DNA from 3 places in the Thauera chlorobenzoica genome. Region 3 is predicted to be linked to each of the others. Evidence: predicted binding sites of a transcription regulator. Region 3 holds the regulator's gene; each other region holds the start of a gene.

Region 1 (3,231 bases), 1.2 Mb from region 3:
ATGATGTTGCGCCCGCACTCCTCGAGTTCGGCAACGCTCATGTTCAGGCCGGCGAGCTCGTTGAGCTGGCGGCGGAAATCCTCCAGGTCGGGCAGGCTGGGCGAGTTGAACAGCTTGGTGTTGAACCGGCACATGCCGATCGAGTCGCCGACGGCGAAAGTGTTCTCGCAGCGGCGCACGGCGTATTCCTTGCCGATGTAGCTGTTCGGTTCGGCGGCGACGAAGCCGCCGTAGAGCGCGGTTTTGAACTCGGGGTCGTCGTTGACGCGGGCGTTGATCTCGAGGGTGACGCGGTTGCGCAGGTGGTCCATGCCGCGGGTGGCGACCGCCAGCCCGAGCGCGAACGCCTTCAGGATACGGGCGTCGTGGGGGTCGGACTGGAACAGGCCCTTGACCGACATCCGGTAGTCGAGCGCGGCGGGCGGATATTTGCCGTTCTCGACTGCGCGTGCATCGTCGGCGATGACGTCACCGAAACCCTGGCGGCGCGAAGTCATGAACAGCAGCTGCTCGATCACCGGGTAGTTGCCCCAGCTCAGGTCGAGGCCGCCGGTGTCCTCCGCGGTGAGGATGCCGCGCTGGAACAGCTCCATCGCCCAGCCGATGGCGCCGCCGGCGCTCGCCGAATCCATGCCGAGGTCGTTGAGGATGTTGTTCAGGCGCAGCACCTGCTCGGGTTCGCGAATCCCCAGGTTGGGGCCGAACTTGCCGACGGTGACGTACTCGGGGCCGTCGCCGTGGTCGTACTTGTCGAACTTGCCGTCGCCGCGGATGCCCTTGTAGGTTTTCTCGCGGTGGTGCTCGACTTCGGCCTGGGCCTTGTCGTAGCTGGCGTTGCCGGTCAGGCCCTTGAGCGCGCTCGCCCCCCAGCCACCCTTGCCTTCGGGGGTGAGGTCGTTCATCGCGCGGCACTGCACCGGACAGAGGTAACAGCCGTCCATGCCGGGGCGGTAGGGGTCGAAGTTGTCGGCGTCCAGGGTTTCGTGCCAGGTGGTTTCCTGGTTGTTCTTGGTGCCGATCGCCCCCAGCGCGCGGCTGGGCTTGTAGAGGAAGGGGGTGCCGACCTTCTTCAGCGCGTTCTGGATCACGCTGGTGCCGAGGATCTTCTGGCCGATCGCCTTGCCGCCGAGCTTGAAGTCCTTCGAGGTCGGGATCTGGCGCCCCTTGCCGCGCACCAGGATGGCTTTCAGCTGCAGCGAGCCCATCTTCGCGCCGCCGCCGCCGCGGGCCCAGATCGCCTTCGGCCCGCCCATGATGCCGGCCGACAGGACGAGGTTTTCACCGGCGCGGGTGATCCGGGCCATCGCCAGGTCTTCCCGTTCCTTCAGGCCCAGATCGCGTTCGATGGCGGTGGTGAAATCGATGTTGTCCATCCCGACATAGGGGGCGGCATCGCGGAAGGACACCGTGTCGCCATCGATCTCGAGCATCGTCCACTGCGCGCTGCGGCCGTAGATCACCAGGTGGTCGTAGCCGTTGCGCTTGAGGAAGGCGGGGAAGTAGTCGCCGCCGCTGGCGTCAAGGATGGCGTGGCTGTCGGGCGAGCAGCTGGTGAAGTTGCCGCGGGTGGCCGAGGGCAGGGTGGTGGTCATGATGCCGACACCGAAGACCAGCGGCACTTCGGGCTCGAGCGGCTGGCGGCCGTCTTCGAACAGGTTGTACAGCAGCATCATGTTGGCACCGCGGCCACCGAGGAAAGTGCGCACGATCTCCAGCGGCAGGTAGGCGCTGCGCAGCGCCTGCTGTTCGAGGTCGACGAACAGGACCTTGCCTTGCCCAGGGTACTGGGGGGTCGCTTCCATGCGTGCGAGCAGCCGATCCACCCGACTCCTGATGTCCGTCTTCATGCTGGTCTCCGAGAAAAGTCCGCCGCTGCAGACCGATGTCCGGAGTATCGGAGCTGCTTTTTTTGAAGTCAAACTGTTGGACGTCAAACATTGATAAATGTCAACGTCCCGCTGGCCAGGCCGCGCGCTGCAGGGGCTTCCTTCAGGCGTCGGGCGGTGGCGGAAAAGGCGGCGCTTGTGCCGCATCGCCCGCGACTTCGGGGTAGTAGCACATGTAGCCGGTACGGCAGTGCTCGTGGGAAGGACGCAGGCCGCGCGCCAGTGCGGCGACCTCGTGCGGAGGCTGGCCAGCGAGCTGGGCGTCGACGATGGTACGCACCATCCGCACGCTGGCCAGCTTGCGCGGCAGCGGGCCTTCGCGCCCGGCGATCTTCACCGCGTGGATGCCGCCGCCGGCCAGCCGGGGCACGGCACACAGGCCGCAGGGGCCGTAGGGCAGGCCTTCGGCGGTGGTCGTGAAGCCGCAGGAAAAGCGGTACCACAGCCAGCGCCGGTAGGCCTGGTCGTTTTCCTCCAGGCGCTCCTGCAGGCTCGCCGACAGCGGCCGGCCGTCGCGGTGGCGGTGGCGGTACTGGTAGTGATCGAGGCAGATCGGCCCGCCGAGTGGTGCCGGAAGATGGAGGGTATTGCAGCTGCCTTCCTCGTACACGCAGCCGTCGTTGAGGATGAAGGCCTCGACTTCGAGCTCGGGCAGGGCGGAGGCGATTTCGGCGGCTTCGTCCAGGGTCACGTCGCGCGGCAGGATCAGCCGGCGGATGCCGAATTCGCGGTACAGGCGGGCGGCGTGGACGTTGCGGCAGGTGGCGACCGAGCTCAGATGGACCCGCATTCCGGGGAGGGCTTCGGCGAGCGCGACGATCAGGCCGATGTCGCTCGCGATCAGGGCGTCGCCGCCCATGGCCTGGTAGCTGCGCGCGATCCCGAGGGCGAATTCGATCTGCACGGCCGAGTAGTGCTGGGAGTTGAGCACCAGCGACAGCGTCGCGCCGTGGGTGTGGGCCAGGCCGAGGGCGCGCTCGAGCTCGGCCAGCGAGCCGAGGTTGCCGCCCGGGCGGCGGTTGGCGCTGGCGCCGCCGAAGCGTGCGGCCCATTCGCGCGGCGTCACCCCGCAGTACAGCTCGCCGGCGCCGGCCTCGGCAAGGGGGGCGATCTCGTCGGGGTGGCGGATCGGGGCGACGATCTTCATACCGCTTCTCCGGGGACGATCAGGCGCGCGATCCTGCCTGCGGCCACGGCGCGGCTGACCGCGGCGAGGGTGGCGGGCGAATGCCGGCAGAGCACGGTGTTGCCCACATGCACGGTCTGCCAGGCGTCGTCCATCGCCTCGCGCACGGTGTCCGCGCGCAGGCCGAGGCATTCGTGATGGCACAAGGGGCGCGGCGAA
Region 2 (3,231 bases), 1.1 Mb from region 3:
CTTGTAGGGCTGGGCCGGCTGGTAGTCGTCGATCAGCACGCACGGGCGGTTGGTGATGATCACCGAAGGCTCGCGGACCTTGGTCTCCTCGCGCAGCGTCTTGAACAGCACCGGCAGCTGGTAGGGGTCGAGCACATGGATGCGCTCCTTGTTCACCCCCAGGGCTTCGCACAGCTTGGCGAAATCGATGCGCGGCACCGTCTCGCCGTGGATGTCGCGGCCGGTGCCCGGGTTGTCCTGGCCGCCGGTCATGCCGACCGCGCGGTTGTCGAGCAGCAGGACGGTGACGTTGCCCCGGTTCCAGGTGATGTCGAGCAGGCCCTGCATGCCCATGTGCATGAAGGTCGAATCGCCGATCACGGCGACCACGGACTTCTTCGCGTCGGCTTCACCGCGGCCCTTGTCCATGCCCAGCGCCACCCCCATCGACGCCCCCATCGAGATGCAGGTGTCGAGCGCATTCCAGGGCTGGCCCGCCCCCAGGGTGTAGCAGCCGATGTCGCCCGAGATGGTGATGTTGCGCAGCTGGGCAAGGGTGTAATAGATCCCCAGGTGGGGACAGGCGACGCACATCGTCGGCGGACGCGGGAACACCTGCTGTGGCGCCAGATGCGCCTTCGCCGGCACGGGTTCGCCGAGCAGGCGGGCGACCGCCGGGCGCAACACGTCGGGCGAGAGCTCGCCGACCCGGGGCAGCGTGTCCTTGCCGGAACAGGCGATGCCCGCGGCGCGCAGCTCGTTTTCGACCAGCGCCTCGGTCTCTTCGACCACCAGGAGCTGATCCACGCCGGCGGCCAGTTCGCGCACGCGCTCGAGCGGCAGCGGATAGGACTGGCCGAGCTTGAACACCGGCGCCGCGGGAAAGGCTTCGCGCACGTGCATGAACGCCGGCCCGGAGACGACGAAGCCGATGCGCCGGTCCTCGCCTGGCAGCAGCACGTTGAACGCGCTTTCCGTGCTCGCGGCACGCAGCGCCTCTTCGCGCTCGTGCATCCGCGCCACGCGCGGCTTGGCGTTGCCGGGCACCATCACCCAGCGCTGGGGGTCCTTGACGAAGCCGCCCGGTTCGTGGGTTTCGCGCTCGCCGGCGATCACCCGGCCCTTGACGTGGCAGATGCGGGTGGTCAGGCGCAGGATCGCCGGGCAGCAGAAGCGCTCCGACAGCGCGAACGCCGCGCGCGTCATGTCGTACGACTCCTGCGCGTCGGCCGGCTCGAACAGCGGCAGATGGGCGAAGCGTGCCCAGAAGCGCGAATCCTGCTCGTTCTGCGACGAGGACATGCCGACGTCGTCGGCCACGGCGATCACCAGGCCGCCTTCGGTGCCGGTGACGGTCATCGTCATCAGCGCATCGGCGGCGACGTTGAGTCCGACGTGCTTCATCGCACAGAACGCGCGCGCGCCCACCATGGAGGCGCCGAGCGCCACTTCGAGCGAGACCTTCTCGTTGATCGACCACTCGGTGTACAGGTCCGGATAGCGCGCGAGCACCTCCAGGATCTCGGTCGACGGCGTGCCCGGATAGGCGGCGGCGACGCGGCAGCCGGCGTCGCGCACGGCGAGCGCAACGGCGTCGTTACCGGACAGGAACAAGCGGCTCGGGGCCGGTTCGGGGAGGGCTGCACCCATGGAAGCTTCCTCTCGTCAGTCGTTTCGTAAGTCGAACCCGCGAGTCTAGTCGGCGCATCCGTGCCTCCGATTGATCTTGGTCAACCGGGTGCACGGACGCGCCGGCCAGCGGGGGTCCCTGAAACGGGGAGGAAGTGGCGGGCCGCAGCGCCGGCGCGCGTCCTGCGCGCGAGCGCCGGCTAGCCGCCGGAGAGGTGCCGCGCCGACGCCAGACGCTGGGGCAGCATCTGCTCGAGCCACTTGCGCACGCGCTTGGCGTCGGCGGTGCGGGTGTAGCGCCCGGCCGAATCCATCAGCACCATCACCACCGGCTGCTGGTTCAGCCAGGTCTGCATCACGAGGCAGCGGCCGGCCTCGGAAATGTAGCCGGTCTTCGACACGCTGATCGCCCATTCCGGGCTCTTCACCAGCGCGTTGGTGTTGCCGAAGCGCATCGAATGGCCGCGCACGGCGACGTAGCGCTCGGGCGCGGTGGAAAACTCGCGGATCAGCGCGTAGGACGAGGCCGCGGACACCAGCCGGGCGAGGTCGCGCGGGCTGGAGACATTGGCCGGGTTGAGGCCGGTGCTGTCGTGGAAGCGGGTGCTCCACAGCCCGAGCAGGCGGGCCTTGACGTTCATCGCCTCGATGAAGGCGTGCTCACCGCCCGGGTAGTTGCGTGCCAGCGCGGAGGCGGCGCGGTTTTCCGACGACATCAGCGCCAGGTTCAGCATTTCCTCGCGCGTCAGCGCGGTGCCGAGCGACAGGCGCGAGCCGGTGCCTTTCAGGTGGTCGATGTCGTCGCCCGTGATGCTCAGGCGCTCGGAGAGGCTCTGCCCGGCATCGAGCACCACCATCGCGGTCATCAGCTTGGTGATCGAGGCGATCGGCAGCACCGCGCCGCCATTGCGCTCGAGCAACACCTCGCCGGTATTCTGGTTGACCACGTAAAACGCGCTCGAGCCCAGCTCCGGCAGCGCGCCGGCGGAGTCCGCGCCCTCCTTGCCGTGGTCGAGGGCGGCGGCCGCTGGCGCGGTGATGGTTTTTTTCGCTGCAGCCCGCACCGCCGCGGGCTTCTTCGCTTTTGCCCCGGCCTTCTTCTTGGTTACGGCGCGTTTCGCCGACGGCTTGGCTGCGACCTTCGGCTTGGCGCTGCTTTTTGCAGCCGCGTGCTTGCTCGCCGGCGCACTGCTGGCGGAAGTCGATGCCGCACCGACCACCCCGGTTTGGAGCGCAAACAGCGCTGCGAACACAGCGCCGAGGAATCTGAGCTTCATGGTCGACAGCCCGGTGAAGGATTGCGGAATGTTTCTATTTAAAAAATAAGCAGATACAAATTTATTTTCAAGTATTTTCGAAATCTGCCGGGAAATTTTCCCACATTCCGCTCCTGCCCGCCCTGACGCGCATCGAAAATACGCCGATGCGCGCCGGAAGCAGAAGGCTCAGCCGGCCTGCCCGGCCTCCACCACCGTCAATGCAGTCATGTTGATGATGCGGCGCACCGTCGCCGAGGGGGTGAGGATATGCACCGGCTTCGACGCCCCGAGCAGGATCGGGCCAACCGTCATGCCCTCGCCGGCGGCGTTCTTGAGCAGGTTGAAGGCGATGTTGGCCGCATCG
Region 3 (3,231 bases):
TGCGCATAAACCGGGCCGATCTTGCCGATCGCCGACACCCCGAAGGCGAGCAGATCGCACTCGGCCTGCGTCGAATAGCCCTGGAAGTTGCGGTGCAGGCGGCCCTGGCGCTGGGCCACGGTGAGTTCGTCATCGGGCTTGGCGAAGTGGTCCATGCCGATGTAGACGTAGCCCGCTTCGGTGAGGCGGCGGATGCCCAGCTGCAGCAGCTGCAGCTTGGTGTCGGCGCTGGGCATGTCGCTGGAATGGATGCGGCGCTGCGGCTTGAACAGCCCGGGCAGGTGGGCGTAGCTGTAGAGCGAAATGCGATCGGGCGAGATCTGCAGCACCTGCTCGAGGCTGCGGTTGAAACTGATCACGTTCTGCTTGGGCAGGCCGTAGATCAGGTCCATGCTGACCGACTTGAACCCGGTCTGGCGCGCGGCATCGATGACGAGCTGGGTTTCCTCGAAACTTTGCACACGGTTGACCGCCCGCTGCACATCCTCGGCGAAATCCTGCACGCCGACACTCATGCGGTTGAAGCCGAGCTCGGCGAGCAGCTTGACGGTATCGAAATCGACCTTGCGCGGATCGACTTCGATCGAGTATTCGCCGTTGGGCACCAGGGTGAAATGCTCGCGCACCGAAGCCATCAGCTCGCGCATCTCGTCGTGCGAGAGGAAGGTCGGGGTGCCTCCACCCAGGTGAAGCTGCGTCACCTGCCGGCTGCCCTCAAGGCAGGCAGCCTGCATTTCGATTTCTTTAGCCAGGTATTTCAGATACTTGGCAGAACGACCGTGATCCTTGGTGATGATCTTGTTGCAGGCGCAGTAGTAGCAGATCGTGTTGCAGAACGGGATGTGGAAGTATAATGAAAGCGGTCTGCTTACCCCGCCGATGGCCCGTTTTGCCAGCCAGGCCTTCAGTGCGTCGGCGTTGAAGGCCTCGACGAAGCGGTCCGCTGTCGGGTAAGAGGTATACCGCGGCCCGTTGATATCGAATCTACGGATCAGTTGCGGATCGAAGAGGAGTTCGTTCTGGCTTTTCATGATCTAGCTGCTGCTGTGTGTGACGAACAATGGCAGAACGCCTGATTTTTTTGGTTGACGTGGGTCAACGGGTGTGGAATGCCGGGCGCCCGGGGTCTCCATCGGGGTCATTTGTCGGGGAGGCCGGATTATCGTGCAGATGAGGGCGACAGTGCCAATTACCGTAAGCGGACTCAAGTCTGCCTGTTCGCAGTGCAATCTGGTGGAGCTGTGCCTGCCTTTCGGGCTGTCCAACAGCGAGCTGAACCGCCTCGACGAGCTCGTCGGTGCGCGACGCAAGATCAAGCGCCAGCACAACCTTTACCACGCGGGTGACCCGTTCGAGGCGATCTACGCCATCCGTGCCGGCTCGTTCAAGACCGATGTGCTGCTCGAAGACGGCCGCGAGCAGGTCACCGGCTTCCAGATGACCGGCGAGATCCTCGGCCTGGACGGGATCAGCACCGAGGTCCATTCCTGCAATTCGGTCGCGCTCGAAGACAGCGAAGTCTGCGTGATCCCTTACGACAAGCTCGAGCAGATGTCGCACGAGGTCGAAGGGCTGCAGCTGCAGTTCCACAAGGTGATGAGCCGCGAGATCGTGCGCGATCACGGGGTGATGATGCTGCTCGGCTCAATGCGGGCCGAGGAGCGCCTGGCGGCCTTCCTGCTGAACATGTCGCAGCGGTTCACCGCGCGCGGCTTCTCCGCCCAGGAGTTCAACCTGCGCATGACGCGGGAAGAGATCGGCTCCTACCTCGGTCTGAAACTGGAAACGGTGTCGCGCGCGTTCTCGCGTTTCCAGGACGAAGGCCTGATCGCCGTGCAGCAAAAGCACGTCCGCCTGCTCGAGCCGGCACGGCTGAAGAGCCTCATCCAGCACCAGCCAGGCGCGCGCTGAGCGCTGCCGGCGGGGAGGTTTTCCCGCCGCCCGGACTCAGGCGAAGAACCCCGCCATGTTCTTGGTGATGGCGATCGACACGATCCAGGCATACACCAGCAGCGCACCGACGAAGGCGGTGGTCCGCACCGCCGGCGTTCTGCCGCGCTTGAGCGCCACGGTGCCCAGGAGGATGTAGGCGATCAGCCCGAAGACTTTCGCCGTGACCCAGTCGGCCGCAAACGGGTATTGCCCGATCATGATCGCGAGGCTGATCGCACTGAGCAGCAACAGGCTGTCGACAACGTGGGGCAGCACCCGGGTCAATGGCCGCTGAAGCAGCGGGCTGCCGGTAAACATCCACAGCCCGCGGAGCAGAAAGCCCGTTGCGCTGAGTACGACGCAGGTCACATGAAGATGCTTGATTGTGTAGTACATCCGTCCCCTTTCAACGAAAGAAACCCGAGCTCCGGTGCGAGTCCGCGCCCCGGCCTCGATTAAAATTGCGCCTCGATACGGAGAGCCCGCCGATGCCCCCCCATGCCCCGCTCGACATACCCGCCCTGCTCAGACGCATCCCGCTGTTCAGCGAACTGTCCGACACCGACATCGAGCGCGTTTCGCGCTACACCCGCGAACGCCACGTCTCGCGCGGCGAAGTGCTGTTTCAGCGCGGAGACCAGCCGCACGGCTTCTACTTCGTGGTGTCGGGCCAGGTCAAGCTGGCCTTCTCGTCGTCCCAAGGGACCGAGAAGGTCGTCGAAATCATCGGCCCGATGCAAAGTTTCGGCGAGGCGGTGATGTTCATGAACCACCCCTACCCGGTGTTTTCCGAAGCCCTTGCCGATACCGTGCTGGTGCATGTCAGCCAGGCGGTGGTCAGCGAGATGATCGAACAGGATGCGACCTTTGCCAGCAAGCTCCTTGCCGGCCTGTCGATCCGGCTCCACGGCCTGATCCAGGACGTCGAAACCTATTCGCTGCGCTCGAGCATGCAGCGCGTGATCGGCTATCTGCTCCAGGTCGCCGACAGTGACGAACCCTGCGAAATTTCGCTGCCGACGAGCAAGCAGGTGATTGCGTCCCGCCTCAACCTCACCCCTGAAACCCTGTCGCGTATCTTTCACGACCTCAGCGAAGTCGGCCTGATCAGTGTGCAGGGCAAGCGCATCACCTTGCACGACCCTGCCCGCCTGGCGCGTTACAACGCCTGAGCGCGAAACCTCACCCACCGGCCGGCGCTGCGCCCGGCTTCTTGCCGCGCGCGCGTGCAGGAGCGACGGCGACTCCCCCGCTTCCACGCTGCGCCCGCTGCAGTACCCTTCATCGCTCATCGCGGCG

The links. Region 3 encodes FNR, which switches genes on or off when oxygen is low (the NO sensors DNR and NnrR bind a similar motif). Its sites were predicted from a motif close to TTGANCTAGNTCAA; they were not measured.
Region 1: the regulator FNR is predicted to act here: its motif matches at 1,938-1,951, upstream of Tchl_RS10615 (aldehyde ferredoxin oxidoreductase C-terminal domain-containing protein).
Region 2: the regulator FNR is predicted to act here: its motif matches at 1,700-1,713, upstream of Tchl_RS03940 (thiamine pyrophosphate-dependent enzyme).

Annotation. Positions count from the first base shown of each region.
Region 1 covers NZ_CP018839.1:2,280,748-2,283,978, forward strand. The annotation lists gene Tchl_RS10615 (aldehyde ferredoxin oxidoreductase C-terminal domain-containing protein) at 1-1,847, opposite strand, end outside; gene Tchl_RS10620 (U32 family peptidase) at 1,990-3,033, opposite strand; gene Tchl_RS10625 (hypothetical protein) at 3,030-3,231, opposite strand, start outside.
Region 2 covers NZ_CP018839.1:819,963-823,193, reverse strand. The annotation lists gene Tchl_RS03940 (thiamine pyrophosphate-dependent enzyme) at 1-1,629, opposite strand, end outside; gene pbpG (D-alanyl-D-alanine endopeptidase) at 1,809-2,885, opposite strand; gene Tchl_RS03930 (NADP-dependent malic enzyme) at 3,054-3,231, opposite strand, start outside.
Region 3 covers NZ_CP018839.1:3,470,155-3,473,385, forward strand. The annotation lists gene hemN (oxygen-independent coproporphyrinogen III oxidase) at 1-1,031, opposite strand, end outside; gene fnr (fumarate/nitrate reduction transcriptional regulator Fnr) at 1,171-1,911, shown strand; gene Tchl_RS16195 (SirB2 family protein) at 1,948-2,328, opposite strand; gene Tchl_RS16200 (Crp/Fnr family transcriptional regulator) at 2,421-3,104, shown strand.